4 regions of the Variovorax sp. J2P1-31 genome follow, and region 4 is predicted to be linked to each of the others. Evidence: predicted binding sites of a transcription regulator. Region 4 holds the regulator's gene; each other region holds the start of a gene.

Region 1 (3,913 bases), on a different contig from region 4:
CGCGCGCAGCAGCGGCACCAGCACGCGCTGGCCCGCGTCGCTGTCGAGGCTGTAGCGCGGCCCGGCGTCGTAGAGCAGGCTGTGGGTCGCGGTGCGCACCAGCACCGCATTGCCCTGTCCGACGTCGGCGGCCAGCAGGTCGAACTCGCCCGCGGGCGGACGCGGCACCTGCCACAGCAGCACCGGCAGCAGCAGCGGCACGCCGAGCAGCCGCGCCGACCAGGGCAGGCGCATCGCGAGCAGCACGCCGCCGAGCACGCCGCCGGCCGCGGCCCACAGCGGCGGCGCCGGCAGCGAGACGGTGGCCAGCGGCAGGGCCGCCAGCCACTCGAGCCACCACGACAGCGCGCGCACCGCCCAGGCCGCCAGGTCCCACAGTGACGGCACCACCGCACCGAGCATGGCCAGCGGCGTCAGCACCAGCGAGACCCAGGGGATGGCCAGCGCGTTGGCCAGCAGGCCCACCACCGACACCTGCTGGAACAACAGCAGGGTCAGCGGCGCCAGCGCCAGCGTGACCACGGCCTGCTCGCGCGCCAGCCGGTACAGGCGTGCGCGCCAGCCCTTGGCCTGTTCGCCATCCACGCCCGCATCGGTGGCGAACAGCGCGGCCACGGCCACGAAGCTGAGCCAGAAGCCGGCCTGCATCAGCGCCCAGGGGTCGGCGATCACCACCACCGCGCAGGCCAGCAGCCACACGCAGGGCCAGGGCCAACGCCGACCCGCGATGCGCAGCAGCGCCACCGTGGCCAGCATCAGCACCGTGCGCTGCGAGGGCACGCCCCAGCCACTGAACAAGGCATACAGGCCGGCCAGGGCCACGCCGCCCACCAGCGCGGCCTGCTGGGCCGGCCAGCGCAGCATCAGCCGCGTGCTGCGGCGCCACAGCCACCCCACGGCCAGCGCCGCGAGCCAGGCGAACATGGTGATGTGGAGCCCCGAGATCGACACCAGGTGCGCGACGCCGGTGGCGCGGTAGATGTCCCAGTCGACACGGTCGATCGCGCTCTGGTCGCCGGTCACCAGCGCGGCGATCACGCCGGCCGTGCGCCGGTCGGCGATGCGCGCGAAGGCCGCATCGCGAACGGCTTCGCGCGCGCGCTCGACCGGATGGCGCCACGTATCGCCGAGGCGTGCGGGCGCTGCATCCTGGGCGCCGGCGCGCACATAGCCGGTCGCCTGCACGCCCTGCTCCCACAGCTGCAGTTCCTGGTCGAAGCCCTTGGGGTTGAGGTTGCCGTGCGGCGCCTTGAGCCGCACGGTGAGCTGCCAGCGCTCGCCGGCGTGCAGGGGCTCGGGGCGACGAAGGGGGGCGGCATCCGCAGCGGGCGTCGCGCGGGCCCAGAGTCCCGTGCCCTCGGCGTACCAGCCCAGCGCCAGGCGCGGCGGCAATTGCACGGCGCCGCCCGCAGGTTCCAGCGAGCGCGCCGACTCGACATCGAAGCGGAAACGCGTGCCGCCCTCGTCGCGCTGCGGCATCTGCGCGACCACGCCAGTGACCTGCAGGTCGCGGCCTTCCAGGGCCGGGTCCAGCGCCTGCGCGGTGAATACCGCCGCACGCCAGCCGGTGAGGCCGGCGCCGAAGGCCAGGCCGATCAGCAGCAGGGCCGCGAGCCCGCGCCGGCCGACGGGGCGCAGGCGCCATCGGACGCGCCAGGCGAGCCCACAGGCCAACGCGGCTGTCACAAGCGCGGCATAGACTGCCCCGGACCACAGCGCGCGCTGCTGCAGTTGCAGGGCCGCGCCCGCGATCGCGCCGGCCATGGCGGCGAAGGCCGCCCAGCCGCGCAGTTCGCGTGGCGCTACCACGAAAACACTCTCGATTCCATACGGCAGGGCCTCCCTTTCAACGCTCTGATGGCGCGTAAATTGCTATGCCTGTGGGCTAGTATGCGTCTCACTTGAGGCACGTCGCCACTCGCTCCGCTCCGAGAACCACTGATGTCCATTCACGCCGCTCTTCACCACGTCACCCACTACAAGTACGACCGTCCGGTGCAGCTCGGCCCGCAGGTGGTGCGCCTGCGTCCGGCGCCCCATTGCCGCAGCAACGTCATCTCGTATTCGCTGCGCATCGAACCCGCGCAGCATTTCGTCAACTGGCAGCAGGACCCCTTCGCCAACTACCAGGCGCGGCTGGTCTTTCCCGAGAAGACGCGCGAGTTCAAGGTCACGGTCGACCTGGTGGTCGAGATGGCGGTCTACAACCCCTTCGACTTTTTCCTCGAGCCGCAGGCCGAGAACTTCCCTTTCAAGTACACGGCCTCGCAGGCCGAGGAACTCGCGCCCTACCTGGTGGCCGACGAGGCCACGCCGCTGGTGCAGGCCTACCTCGACAAGATCGAGCGCAAGGAACAGCGCACCATCGACTTCCTGGTCGGCATCAACCAGCAGGTGCAGCAGGACGTCAACTACCTGATCCGCATGGAGCCCGGCGTGCAGACGCCCGAAGAAACGCTCACCAACGGCAGCGGCTCCTGCCGCGACTCGGGCTGGCTGCTGGTGCAGCTGCTGCGCCACATGGGCCTGGCCGCGCGTTTCGTCTCGGGCTACCTGATCCAGCTCACGCCCGACGTCAAGGCGCTAGACGGCCCGAGCGGCACCACGGTCGACTTCACCGACCTGCACGCCTGGTGCGAGGTCTACCTGCCCGGCGCGGGCTGGATCGGCCTCGATGCGACCTCGGGCCTCTTGGCCGGCGAAGGCCACATCCCGCTGGCCTGCACGCCCACGCCCTCGAGCGCCGCGCCGATCGAAGGCGTGGTGGACGACGCCGAGGTCGAGTTCGGCCACGAGATGGTGGTCACGCGCATCCATGAATCGCCGCGCGTCACCAAGCCCTACACCGAGGAGCAGTGGGCCGAGGTGCTGGCCTTGGGCGAGGCCGTCGACAAGCGGCTGGCGGCCGGCGACGTGCGCCTCACGATGGGCGGCGAGCCGACCTACGTGGCGACCGGCGACCGCGACGCGGCCGAATGGAACACCGACGCACTGGGCCCGACCAAGCGCGGCTACGCCACCGAACTCGTGCAGAAGCTGCGCGCCGAATACGGCGACGGCGGCTTCCTGCATTTCGGCCAGGGCAAGTGGTACCCGGGCGAGCAACTGCCGCGCTGGGCGCTGTCGATCTTCTGGCGCGCCGACGGCCAGCCGGTGTGGCACGACCCCGAACTTTTCGCCGACGAGCGCGTGCCCACCCACTACACCAGCGAGGACGCGCGCCGCTTCACCACCGTGCTGGCGCACCGCCTGGGCCTGACCGAGCGCTACATCCAGCCGGCCTACGAAGACACCTACTACTACCTCTGGCGCGAGCGCCGGCTGCCGGTCAACGTCGACCCCTTCGACTCCAAGCTCGACGACGAGATGGAGCGGGTGCGCCTGCGACGGGTGTTCACGCAGAAGCTCGACGCGGTGATCGGCTACATGCTGCCGATCGAGCCCGCGAGCGCCGACCGCGACGCCCCCGCGCTCGAAGGCCCGGGCTGGAAGACCGGCCCCTGGTTCCTGCGCGACGACCGCATGTACCTGATCCCGGGCGACTCGCCCATGGGCTACCGGCTGCCGCTCGACTCGCAGCCCTGGGTGCGCAAGGGCGACTACCCCTACCTGATCGACCGCGACCCGACCGCGCCCGTGGGCAGCCTGCCCGACGCGGCCGACTACCGCGCGCGCTATGCCGGCCCGCCGGTCGGCCCCAAGGCCGACATGGGCACCGTGCCCTATGCCTTCGGCACGCCGCCGGCCTCGGGCGCGGCGCTGCGCATGCAGACGCCGGGAAGCGCGAGCAGCACGGGCCTCGGCGCGACCGAGGCCGACGGCCGGACGCCGCGCCAGCCCGGTCGCGGCGAATCGGCCCACTGGATCACGCGCAGCGCGCTGTGCGTCGAAGTGCGCGACCCGCGCCGCGCCA
Region 2 (3,913 bases), on a different contig from region 4:
CGTCATGGCCTTCTGGGGGGCGCCGGTCGACGCGCCCGACCATGCGGTGCTGGCGGTGCAGGCGGCCATCGAGATGGCGGCCGCCGTGCAGCAGATCAACCTGGCGCACCGTGCCAGCGGACGGCCCGAGATCAGCGTGGGCATCGGCCTGAACACCGGCGTGATGAGCGTCGGCGACATGGGCTCGGCCGTGCGCCGCAGCTACACCGTGGTCGGCGATGCCGTGAACCTGGCTTCCCGCCTCGAGAGCCTCAACGGCCACTACGGCACCGAGATCCTGGCCACCGACGCCACGCGCCAGGCCAGCTCGCTGTTCCTCTGGCAGGAGCTCGACTGGGTCTATGTGCGCGGCAAGGCCCGCGCCGTCGCCCTTTTCACGCCCGTCGCGCGCGCCGACGCGGCCGAGCCGGCCCTGCATGCGCAGCTGGAGCGCTGGTCGCTGGTGCTGGCGGCCTACCGGTCGCAGCAATGGGCCGAAGCCCGCCAACTGCTGGCCCCCCTGCTCGCGGTGGATGCGAAAAAAGTCCTTTACCAGGTCTACGAGAAGCGTTTAGCCTCGATGGCGCGGCAGCCCCAAGACCCGGACTGGGACGGCGCCATCCGTTTCGAAACCAAGTAACAAGGGTCCCCTATGCAGGTGCGTGTGTTGGGCTGCTCCGGCGCGATTGCCAAAGACTGCCGCACCACCTCCTTCCTGGTCGACGACGATGTGCTGGTCGACGCCGGCACCGGCGTCGGCGACCTCACGCTCGAGGAAATGGCCGGCATCGACGACGTGCTGCTGACCCATTCGCACCTCGACCACATCGCCGCCCTGCCCCTGATGATCGACGCCGTGGCGTCCGCTCGCGCCCGGCCGCTGCGGGTGCACGCGCTGCGCGCCACCATCGAGGCCCTGCGCGCCCACGTCTTCAACAACGTCATCTGGCCCGACTTCGCGAGCATCCCCAGCCTCGAGTCGCCCTTCGTGAGCTTCCACGACATCGCGATCGGCCAGACCCTGCAGCTCGGCAGCCGCTCGCCCAAGGCCATCGAGGTGCTGCCCGCCGTCCACACCGTGCCCGCCTGCGGCTATGCCGTGCGCACCGCCGACGGCGGCCCCTACTGGGTCTTCAGCGGCGACACCGAGCGCAACCCGCCCTTCTGGGCCCGCGTGAACACGCTCGACGTGGCCATGCTGGTGATCGAGACCGCCTTCAGCAACCGCGAGCAGGGCCTGGCCCAGCGCAGCCTGCACCTGTCGCCCGCCAGCCTGGCCGACGAACTGGCCCACATCGCCCCGGGCCGGCGCTACCCCATCTACATCACCCACACCAAGCCCGCCGAAACGGCGGAGATCATGAGCCAGATCGACACCTTCGCCGCAGGGTGGCTCACGAACGGGCTGGAGGGGCGAGACATCCGGTGGCTGCAGACGGCGGGGGTGTTGGTGGTTTGAGCACTGAGAGCGACGCGTTTGGTCGTTAGTGACAAAAAATGTCACTTAGAGGCTGTGGCCGGACAACATTTGTGTCGCGAGTTGTAAGTCAAACGTGAACGATTTGGCGGCAAAACCCTGGTTGAAGGCCGCATTTCCGCTTGGCATGCTTGCTGCGGATAGGAAGGCACCGGGACGCGCTCTCGGCCTCATAAACAACCTGGAGTAGTGAAATGAACCGTCGTTCCATCGCACGCAACGTGCAAAAGGGTTTCACCCTGATCGAGTTGATGATCGTTGTGGCGATCATCGGTATCTTGGCTGCTGTGGCGCTGCCGGCTTATCAGGATTACACGGTTCGTAGCCGAGTATCGGAGGCTCTTGTACTCGCTTCCGGTGCGAAAATCACCGTTGCAGAAAATGCGGCTAGCTCAGCCGCTAGCCTTTCGACTGGAGCAATTGAAGTGGCCGCAACTGCAGCTGCAGCAACAGCGACGGCCAATCAAAAGGTTGCATCGACTAAAAATGTCAAAACCCTCGATGTGAGCTCCACAACCGGCGCTATCACGGTCGTTACGACCGATTCCGCAGGCGCTGTAACGATTACCCTCACGCCTCAAGCCAATGGATCTGCTTTGGCTGTTTCGACGCCGCCGGCTGGCCCCATCACGTGGAAGTGCAGCGTTGATGCAGAAACCAAATTCAAGTATGCACCGAGCGAGTGCCGCACCAAGACCTAAAACTTAAATATGGATGCTTAAACTTCCCCTGCGTGGGGAAGTTTTTTTGTTTTCGATGGATTCTTTCTCCCTAACGAACGATCTAGCAGGGCTGTTGAATTCCGTCGGCTGATGTCGAGCAGGTTCTTCAGAGGTTCGCAGAATTCTTTAGCGTTTTCAGCGGCATGTGTGATGCATCACTTCGATGTGGATGCGCCCAGCCCAGGCCATTGGTGTTTACACCATCGCTCGATCGCGTCCGGCATCGAACTGAAGATCCGCCATCCGCACGATGGTGCTCGAGGCCATCGTCACTTGATGTCTTTGGTAGGCCGCTGGGATGGCGGCAGAATTCTGGCTCCCTCCTGAACAGCCGCGCAGGGCTTGCTTGGGGGTTGCTGCGCGGTTTGTGACGTGCGCGTTCTCCAGTGCATTGCGCCGATACCACCGCCGTTCTGACCATCATTCTCCAGGGTTTGGCTGAAGCTCTAGCAAGCAGTCAACGTTCTTGTAACGCTGGATTGGTCGCAGGAGGTCCAGTGCAATTCGAGGCGCGAAGTCCTCTAGCTTGGCCATCGCGAACAATGCCCTATCGAATTCCCTCTCTTTTCACGTTGAGCGCGAACATAGTCCCTGCAAGGACAGCTCCATGAGCTGATTTCGTTGGAGTGATTCATTGCCTCGGGAAGACATCAAAATTTACTTTGTAAAGCTGATGTCGAAAGGCTACCAGCAATTGGATGTTGCGGCTATCTCGGTGCCTGCGCTATTGAAGTTGGTCTGCACGCCCATTTGATTTAAACGAAATTCGTAGCAGGTTGAGTCTGATGTTTGCGAGCCCACAGGCGTCGCCTTTGCAATAAAAGATGGCAGCGCTGTTGAAGTCGCTGCAGTGGCGTCCGCGCGCAAAGAGTAATAGCTCGCCCCACTCGAATTCACCGACTGAGGCCAGCTAGTGACGGCGTATCCAAGGGCCGCAGGATCCCCGGAATATGAGTTATTGATGCTGAAATATCGTTCTTGCCGTGCTGCCATATCTAGTAGTGCATTTTTGGCGTCGACTCGACGCGCCTTTTGGATGTAGTTTCGGTAAGATGGAATTGCAATGACGCTCAAGATTCCGATCACTGAAACCACAATCATCATTTCGATCAGCGTAAAGCCGCGTATCTGGGAACGCTTCGAGAAGCCGGGAATGCCAGAATTTTTTTTCATTTTGCTGCTTTCGCAAGGGCTACGCATCAGCGCAGTTTGATCCATGTCAGTCGCCCGCCCTTGCCATTCGCTCCTGGATTGACCTGCGTGACGGACCCGACGCCGCTTACGGTTTGTGTAGCCAGATACTTCTTGGTATCCGTGCTGACGATCGAGGGCGAGCCTACGCCGCTCAGCCCAATACCGGCAACCACCAAACCGTTGGTGGTGATGACATTGTTGGTGGCGTCCCCGAAATAAGACGAGCGCGGTGCGCCGCCTGTTTCGGGCGCGATGGCCATGGTGAAGCCCGAGGCGGGTTGTGCATCGCAGGTCAGCGTCTGGGTGACGGCCGGCAGCGTCGTATTGACCAGGAACAGGCCATCCGAAATCACGGGGTTGTAGACGATCTGTTCGTTCGTGCCGGGCAGCACGAGCCGCCAGCCATAGTGCGGATTGTTCGTTGCGCCGCCACTGCAGGTGGTCGAGCCTTTCCAGCACACCGCATTCTGGGTCACGGTCCGCACGCCCGAGATGTTGCCGTTGTTGTAGGCCAGCGTGGTCGCCGTCTGCGTCTGGAGGG
Region 3 (3,913 bases), on a different contig from region 4:
CGCCCGCGCGCTCGAGGAGCACCAGCGCGACCACGCCCTGTTCATGGGCTTCGCGCCGGCCAACGACCCGAAGATCGCGCTGGCCGTGATCGTGGAGAACGCCGGCTGGGGCGCGGGCGCCGCCGCGCCGATCGCGCGCCGCGTGTTCGACTACTGGCTGATGGACCAGTACCCGAGCGAGGCCGACATGGCGGCCGTGCGCATCGGCAAGGCCACGGCGCCCATCGGCAAGCCGCGCGTGGCGAGCGAGATCGCCTGGCCGGCGCCCTCGGGCCCGGCCGCGGCACCCTAGCGCAGGAAGGCGTCGTAGCCGGTCTTGAGGATCAGCGCGCTCACCACGAACAGGAACACGCCGCGCACGAAGCCCGCGCCATGCCGCAGCGCCACGCGCGCGCCGATCAGGCTGCCGGCCACGTTGGCCACCGCCATCACCAGGCCGTAGTGCCACCACACATGGCCTTTGGCCGCGAACAGCAGCAGCGCGCCCAGGTTGGTCATGGTGTTGAGCAGCTTGGCCGAGGCCGAGGCGTTGAGGAAGTCGTAGCCCAGCCAGCGCACGAACAAAAAGACGAAGAAGCTGCCGGTGCCGGGCCCGAAGAAGCCGTCGTAGAAGCCCAGCATCAGCCCGACCGCGCCGGTGGCCGCCAGTTCGGCCCGGCCGCTGAAGCGCGGCGTGTGGTGGCGGCCCATGTCCTTGCGCGCCAGCGTGTAGGCCAGCAGTGCGAGCAGGATGAAGGGCAGCAGCTTGCGCAGGAAATCGGGCGAGACCTGGGTCACGGTCCAGGCGCCCAGCAGCGAGCCCCCGAAGGCCAGCACGGCGGCCCCGGCCAGCGCGCGCCAGCGCAGGTCGACCTTGCGCGCGAACTGGGCCGTGGCCGCGGCCGTGCCCCAGACCGAGGCGCTCTTGTTGGTGCCGAACAAGGTGGCGGGCGCGGCGCCCGGGAACACGCTGAACAGCACCGGCACCAGGATCAGTCCGCCGCCTCCCACGATCGAATCGATGAAGCCCGCGAACAGCGAGCCGAGCGTGAGCACCAGCATTTCCATGGGGCGGGATTGTCGCAGGGGCCTGGGGCGGCCCTGGCGCGGCGCCTGGTGGCGCCCAAAAGAAAAGGCGCCGACCAGCGGCGCCTTTTCCATTTCTTCAACGGCATTTCTGATGAATGCCTGGTCTTGTCTCTGTTCTTGTTGTCGGCGTTCGTGCGCCTGGAAAAATTGTCTCCTCGGTACCCCCGCGCTACGGGCGTGCCGTCTGCGAGTGGCGCAACTTTAGGGGGTGCACCGCGGCAGTGCATCGGGAATTACCCGCTGGTGGCGGGTGCACCGCCGTGGATGTTTCAAGATGTGGCCGGTGGCACGGCTCGTGCAAGACGTTTTTCGTTTCCACAACGAAGGCGAGCGGCACATGAAGCACCGGAAACTGGCGGTTGGCCTGTCAGCCCTGCTGGCGGGGGCCTGCGGCGGCGCCGCGGCGGACCCGGCCGGCCCGGCGGTCGTCGCCCAGGCCACGATCAGCGCGGCCGACACCGGCTGGATGATGACCGCCACCGTGCTGGTGCTGCTGATGACGCTGCCCGGCATCGCGCTGTTCTACGCCGGCATGGTGCGGCGCCGGAACGTGCTCAACACCATGGCGGCGGTGGTCGGCATCACCGCCGTGGTGTCGCTGGTGTGGTTCGCGCTGGGCTACTCGCTGGCCTTCACGCCGGGCTCGGCCTGGCTGGGCGGCAGCTCGCGCTTCGGCTTCGCGGGCTTCGACTACCTGCACGAGGCGGGCACGCTGGCCGTGAGCCACATCGCGCCGCGGATCCCGGAATCGGTCTATGCGATGTTCCAGCTCAGCTTCGCGGTCATCACCGCGGCGCTGGTGATCGGCGCCTTCGTCGAGCGCATGCGCTTCGCCGCCGTGCTGTGGTTCGCGGCGCTCTGGAGCCTGGTGGTCTACGTGCCGATCGCGCACTGGGTCTGGGAGCCGGGCGGCTGGCTGGCGCGGCTGGGCGCGCTCGATTTCGCGGGCGGCTCGGTGGTGCACGTCAATGCGGGCATCGCCGGCCTGGTCTGCGCCTACGTGCTGGGCCCGCGCCGCGGCTACGGTCACGAGCCCTTCGAGCCCTACAGCCTGGCTTTCACCATGGTCGGCGCGGGCCTGCTGTGGGTCGGCTGGTTCGGCTTCAACGCCGGCTCGGCCCTGGCGGCGGACGGCCGCGCGGGGCTGGCCATGGCCTGCACCCACATCGCGGCCTCGGCCGGCGCGCTGAGCTGGATGCTGGGCGAATGGGCGGTGCGGCGCAGCCCCTCGCTGCTGGGCCTGTGCTCGGGGCTGGTGGCCGGCCTGGTGGCGATCACGCCCGCGGCCGGCTTCGTCACGCCCGGCGCGGCGGCGCTGATCGGCGCCATCGCCGGGCTGGCCTGCTACTGGGGCGCGACCGCGCTCAAGCAGCTGCTGCGGGCCGACGATTCGCTCGACGTGTTCGGCGTGCACGGCATCGGCGGGCTGGTGGGCTCGCTGCTGACCGGCGTGTTCGCCGACGCGCGCCTGTCGGGCGTGCGCGGCAGCGTGGCGACGCAGGCGCTGGCGGTGGGCGCGGTGGCGCTCTACAGCGCCGTGGCGACCGCGCTGGTGCTGTGGCTGGTGCGCGTGATCGTGGGCCTGCGGGTGAGCGAGGACACCGAAGCCCTCGGGCTGGACCTGGGCGTGCACCGGGAGCGCCTCGGCGGATGAAGCATCACATGGGAGGCCGTCAATGACCGAGAACGAACGGATCGCCATCGCGGCGCGGCTGCACGTGGCGCTGCGGCGCAAGACCGGCCGCGTGACCGACACCGAGTGGATGGCGGCCAACGCCGACTACGCCATCGAGGTGCTGCGCTTCGCGCGCGCCCATGCCGTCGAGCAGAACGACGCCGAGCTCGCGGCCATCGCCGACCGGCTGGAGGTGGCGATGGCGCCCATCGTGGCCGCGGCGCGCCTGCGCGAGACGCTGCTGCGCCAGGGCGCACCCGGTGCTCCGGCGTCGCGCTACGTGGGCGGGCTGCGCTGAAGCCCCGGCTTACTTGGCGTAGCTCTCCAGCGGCTTGTCGTTGGGTTCGGCGATCAGCTGCTTGAGCGCCGGGCTCATCGGCAGGTTGAGGCTGGTGTTGCGCGGCGGGATCGGCGCCACGAACCACTTGGTGTAGACCTTCTCCAGCTCGCCGCTCTTCATGAGCTTGCGCAGCGCGTCGTCGACCGCGGTCTTGAAGGCCGGGTCGTCCTTGCGGAACAGCAGCGCGATCGGCTCGGCGCCCAGCGCGTCGCCCACGATGCGGTAGGCCGTCGGGTTCTTGGCGTTGGCGATGATGCCGGCGAGCAGGTTGTCGTCGAGCACGAAGGCGTCGGCGCGGCCCGATTCCAGCATCAGGAAGCTCTCGAGGTGGTCCTTGCCGAGCATGGTGTTGTAGGTGGCGTTGGTCGCGCGTTCGCGCTTGCGCAGCAGCTGCACGGCGGTGGTGCCGGTCGAGGCCGACACGTTGCGGCCCGCGAGCTGGTCGAGCGTGGTGATGCCCGAGTCGACCTTGGTCGCCATGCGCACCTCGCTCACGTAGGTGGTGAGGGCGAAGGCCACCTGCTGCTGGCGCGCCAGGTTGTTGGTGGTCGGGCCGCAGCCGATGTCCAGCGTGCCGTTCTGCACCAGCGGGATGGTGTTCTGCGCCGTCACGGCCATGTACTCGAGCTTGGCGCTGGGCACGATGTCTTTCAGCACGCGCTCGCACAGCTCGACGTGGTAGCCCACGTACTTCTCGCCCGCGCCCAGCATGTAGGCCATCGGCGGCGAGGCTTCGCGCACGCCCAGCACGGCCTTGCCGCTGGCCTTGATCTTGTCGAGCGTGCCGCCGGCCGGGGCCTGCTGCGCGGTGGCGCCCGCGCAGGCGAGGG
Region 4 (3,913 bases):
GGCGTGGTCACGGCGGCGCCGGGCAAGCTGGCCTACTACAAGCAGAAGCGCGACACCCCCGGTGACGAGTGGACCGAAGGCGAGGGCGAGGTCATCGAATACGACAGCCGGGCCGACAACGTGAAGTTCATCCGCCGCGCGGTGATGCGCCGGCTGATCGGCGCCACGCCCAACGACGAGAGCAGCGGCGAGTTGATCGTCTACGACCAGGGCAAGGACACCTTCACCGTCAACGGCGCGAGCGCGGCACCGGGCGCCAGCGTGACCGCCGGTGCCCCGGGCAGCCGGGTCCGGACCATCCTCACGCCCCGCGCCGCGGCATCCGGGGCCGCCAAATCGTCGGCCGCGCCGGCTCCCGCACCCGCCACCCCGACGCCCGCGCCGGGCCGCGGCCTGCGCCCGAGCACCACGCTCGATGCGGAACCCCGCCCGTGACGGACGGCAGCGTCAACACCGGGCGGATGTCGGTCGACGGGACCGGCGTGGCGGATCCGTCGGTCAGCCGGCTGCAGGTGCGCGGCCTGCAGAAACGCTACGGCAGCCGCCAGGTCGTCAAGGACGTGTCGCTCGACGTGCAGAAGGGCGAAGTGGTGGGCCTGCTGGGCCCCAACGGCGCCGGCAAGACCACCTCCTTCTACATGATCGTGGGCCTGGTGCGCGCCGATGCGGGCGAGATCAGCATCGACGGCGAGCCGATCGCCCACATGCCGATCCACCGCCGCGCGCGCATGGGCCTGTCCTACCTGCCGCAGGAAGCCTCGATCTTCCGCAAGCTCACGGTGCAGGAGAACGTGCGGGCCGTGCTCGAACTGCAGCGCGAACCCGACGCCAACGGCAAGCAGGCGCCGCTGTCGAGCGCGCGTGTCGAGCAGCGGCTCAACGAACTGCTGGCGGAACTGCGGGTCGACCACCTGCGCGACTCGCCCGCGCTGGCGCTGTCGGGCGGTGAACGCCGCCGCGTCGAGATCGCCCGCGCACTGGCCACGCAGCCGCGCTTCATCCTGCTCGACGAGCCCTTCGCCGGCATCGACCCGATCGCGGTGATCGAGATCCAGCGCATCGTCAGCTTCCTCAAGGGCCGCGGCATCGGCGTGCTCATCACCGATCACAACGTGCGCGAGACCCTGGGCATCTGCGATCACGCGTTCATCATCAGCGACGGGCATGTGCTGGCACAAGGCACGCCTTCGGAGATCGTCGACAACGCCGAGGTACGCCGCGTGTACCTGGGCGAGCACTTCCGGATGTGACCATGCGGCGAGGTCCAGGATGAACGTGGCCGTCATCCACGCGGAACTTCTTCGCGGGGGCCGCCGCGCACGGCCGCCCGAAGCGGCCGGCCCGCCCCCGGTAGGGGGTTGGCGTAGCGCGAAGCGCGCAGCCTGGGGGGGAGCCATTTTTCCATGAAGCAGGGCCTTTCGCTGCGCGTCTCGCAGCATCTCGCGCTCACGCCCCAACTCCAGCAGTCGATCCGGCTGCTGCAGTTGTCCACGCTCGAGCTGAGCCAGGAAGTCGAGCAGATGCTCGACGAGAACCCCTTCTTGGAACGCACGGCCGAAGAGGCGCCGCGCGAGGAATTCGGCGTCGATGCCGCCGACGCGCCGCCGCCGCGCGACGACGACTTCACGCCCGGCCCGTCGGCCACGTCCAGCACCGACAGCAGCAGCGCCGCCGCCGAGGCCGACGCGCCGGCGGTCGACGCGACCGAGGCCGCGCCCGACTGGGAGGGCGACGGCACCGTCGAGATGGCGCCCGACGACAGCGAGTGGGGCGGCGACGCGCCGGCCAGCAGCAACAACCTCGGCCCCAACGACGGCAGCGAGCGCGCCGATGCGACCGAGCTGGCGCGCAGCCAGGAATCGCTGCAGTCCTTCCTGCACCGGCAGGCGCTGAGCCTGCGCCTCAACGAGAGCGACCGCGCCGCCCTGCGTTTCCTGATCGAGTCGCTCAACGACGACGGCTACCTCGAGGATTCGCTGCCCGCGCTGGCCTCGGGCCTGGCGGGCGACGACAACGACGAATTCGACGGCCTGGTGCACCACTTCCAGGTCGCGCTGGGCCTGCTGCAGAGCCTGGAGCCGGTCGGCGTGGGCGCGCGCGACCTGGGCGAGTGCCTGGCGATCCAGCTGCGCGCGCTGGCCGAGCCCGGCGAGTCCGAAGAGATCGCGCAGGTGCGCAAGACCGCCATCGCGATCTGCAAGCAGCCGATGGAGCTGCTGGCGCGGCGCGACTTCAAGCGCCTGGCCACGCTCACGCGCAGCAACGAGGAAGAGGTGCGCAGCGCGCTGCAGCTGATCGCCACGCTGGAGCCCAAGCCGGGCCGTCGATTTGTCGACGTCGAGCGCAACATCGTGGTGCCCGACGTGATCGTGACGCGCACCGGGCAGGGCACGAACGTCAAGTTCCGCGTGATGCTCAACCCCGAGGTGATGCCGCGCCTGCGGGTGCACGACATCTATGCCGGCGCGCTCAAGTCGCACAAGGGCGAGGGCAGCCAGGCCCTGTCGCAGCGGCTGCAGGAGGCGCGCTGGTTCATCAAGAACATCCAGCAGCGCTTCGACACCATCCTGCGCGTGAGCAGCGCCATCGTCGAGCGGCAGAAGAGCTACTTCGTGCACGGCGAGCTGGCCATGCGCCCGCTGGTGCTGCGCGAGATCGCCGACGAACTGGGCCTGCACGAATCGACCATCAGCCGCGTGACCACCGCCAAGTACATGGCCACGCCCTACGGCACGGTCGAGCTCAAGTATTTCTTCGGCTCGGCGCTGGGCACCGAGGCCGGCGGCAACGCCTCGAGCACCGCGGTGCGGGCGCTGATCAAGCAGTTCGTGGGTTCCGAGAACATCAAGAAGCCGCTGTCCGACAGCCAGATCTCCGAGATGCTCAAGGAGCAGGGCATCGAGTGCGCGCGCCGCACCGTGGCCAAGTACCGCGAGGCGCTGCGCATCGCGCCGGCCAGCCTGCGCAAGGCGCTCTGAGCCCGAAGCGGCACGCGCCGCGCCAGCGGCGACAATCGGCGGGCTTCCTTCCGTCTGCCCGAACCCCATGAACCAGCTCCATCTCTTCCTGCCCTGCGCCGCCGGCGTCGAGGACTTTCTTGCCCAGGAGGTGCACGGCCTGACCGGTCTCGCGGGCGACGACCTGATGGCCTCGCGCGGCGGCGTGTTCGTGCGCGGCTCCTGGCGCGACGCGATGAAGCTCAACCTCTACAGCCGGCTCGCGCAGCGCGTGCTGATCGAGCTCGCGCATGCGCCCTACCGCAGCGAGAACGACCTCTACGCCATCGCCAGCGGCGTGGCCTGGGAGATCTGGTTCACGCCCCAGCAGACCTTCAAGATCGAGACCACGGCCCAGCACAGCCCGCTGACCAGCCTGAACTTCGCCACGCTGCGCATCAAGGACGCGATCGCCGACCGCTTCCGCGCCAAGGCCCACGGCGTGCGCCCCAGCATCGAGACCCAGCGGCCCGACGTGCGCGTGTTCGCGCACCTCACCACCGACAGCTGCACGCTCTACATCGACACCTCGGGCGAGCCGCTGTTCAAGCGCGGCTGGCGCCAGGACACGGGCGACGCGCCGCTCAAGGAGACGCTGGCCGCGGCCATGCTGGCCGCCAGCGGCTGGTGGAACCCCGAGACCGGCGCGGTGTCGGCCGCGCCGCTGTACGACCCCTGCTGCGGCAGCGGCACCATCGCCATCGAGGCCGCGCAGATCGGCCTGGGCATCCCGGCCGGCGCGCTGCGGCGCTTCGGCTTCGAGAAGCTGCTGCCCTTCCAGCCGCACGTCTGGGAGTCGATCCAGAACGAGGCCGCCGACCAGCCCGCGACCGTCTCGCCGCCGATCTTCGGCAGCGACGTGTCGCACCGCATGGTCGACTTCGCCGAGCGCAACGCCGAGCGCGCGGGCGTGGCCG

What was found. The regulator sigma-54, encoded in region 4, starts transcription at its own class of promoters, with help from an activator protein. The targets are predictions, from matches to a motif close to TGGCANGNAANCTGCTTT.
Region 1: QTI20_RS05170 (transglutaminase family protein) is a predicted target of sigma-54. The motif match lies at 1,859-1,876, and genes of this name have one in related genera.
Region 2: QTI20_RS26530 (pilin) is a predicted target of sigma-54. The motif match lies at 1,580-1,597, and genes of this name have one in related genera.
Region 3: QTI20_RS28390 (ammonium transporter) is a predicted target of sigma-54. The motif match lies at 1,353-1,370, and genes of this name have one in related genera.

The regions. Positions count from the first base shown of each region.
Region 1 is NZ_JASZYA010000001.1:1,122,251-1,126,163, reverse strand. It holds gene QTI20_RS05175 (DNA internalization-related competence protein ComEC/Rec2) at 1-1,764, opposite strand, end outside; gene QTI20_RS05170 (transglutaminase family protein) at 1,942-3,913, shown strand, end outside.
Region 2 is NZ_JASZYA010000004.1:224,070-227,982, reverse strand. It holds gene QTI20_RS26540 (CHASE2 domain-containing protein) at 1-619, shown strand, start outside; gene QTI20_RS26535 (3',5'-cyclic-nucleotide phosphodiesterase) at 632-1,438, shown strand; gene QTI20_RS26530 (pilin) at 1,651-2,157, shown strand; gene QTI20_RS26525 (type IV pilin protein) at 2,863-3,396, opposite strand; gene QTI20_RS26520 (pilus assembly protein) at 3,378-3,913, opposite strand, start outside.
Region 3 is NZ_JASZYA010000004.1:617,294-621,206, forward strand. It holds gene mrdA (penicillin-binding protein 2) at 1-292, shown strand, start outside; gene QTI20_RS28385 (sulfite exporter TauE/SafE family protein) at 289-1,047, opposite strand; gene QTI20_RS28390 (ammonium transporter) at 1,406-2,722, shown strand; gene QTI20_RS28395 (hypothetical protein) at 2,745-3,041, shown strand; gene QTI20_RS28400 (amino acid ABC transporter substrate-binding protein) at 3,051-3,913, opposite strand, start outside.
Region 4 is NZ_JASZYA010000005.1:182,788-186,700, forward strand. It holds gene lptA (lipopolysaccharide transport periplasmic protein LptA) at 1-435, shown strand, start outside; gene lptB (LPS export ABC transporter ATP-binding protein) at 462-1,250, shown strand; gene QTI20_RS29415 (RNA polymerase factor sigma-54) at 1,404-2,978, shown strand; gene QTI20_RS29420 (THUMP domain-containing class I SAM-dependent RNA methyltransferase) at 3,046-3,913, shown strand, end outside.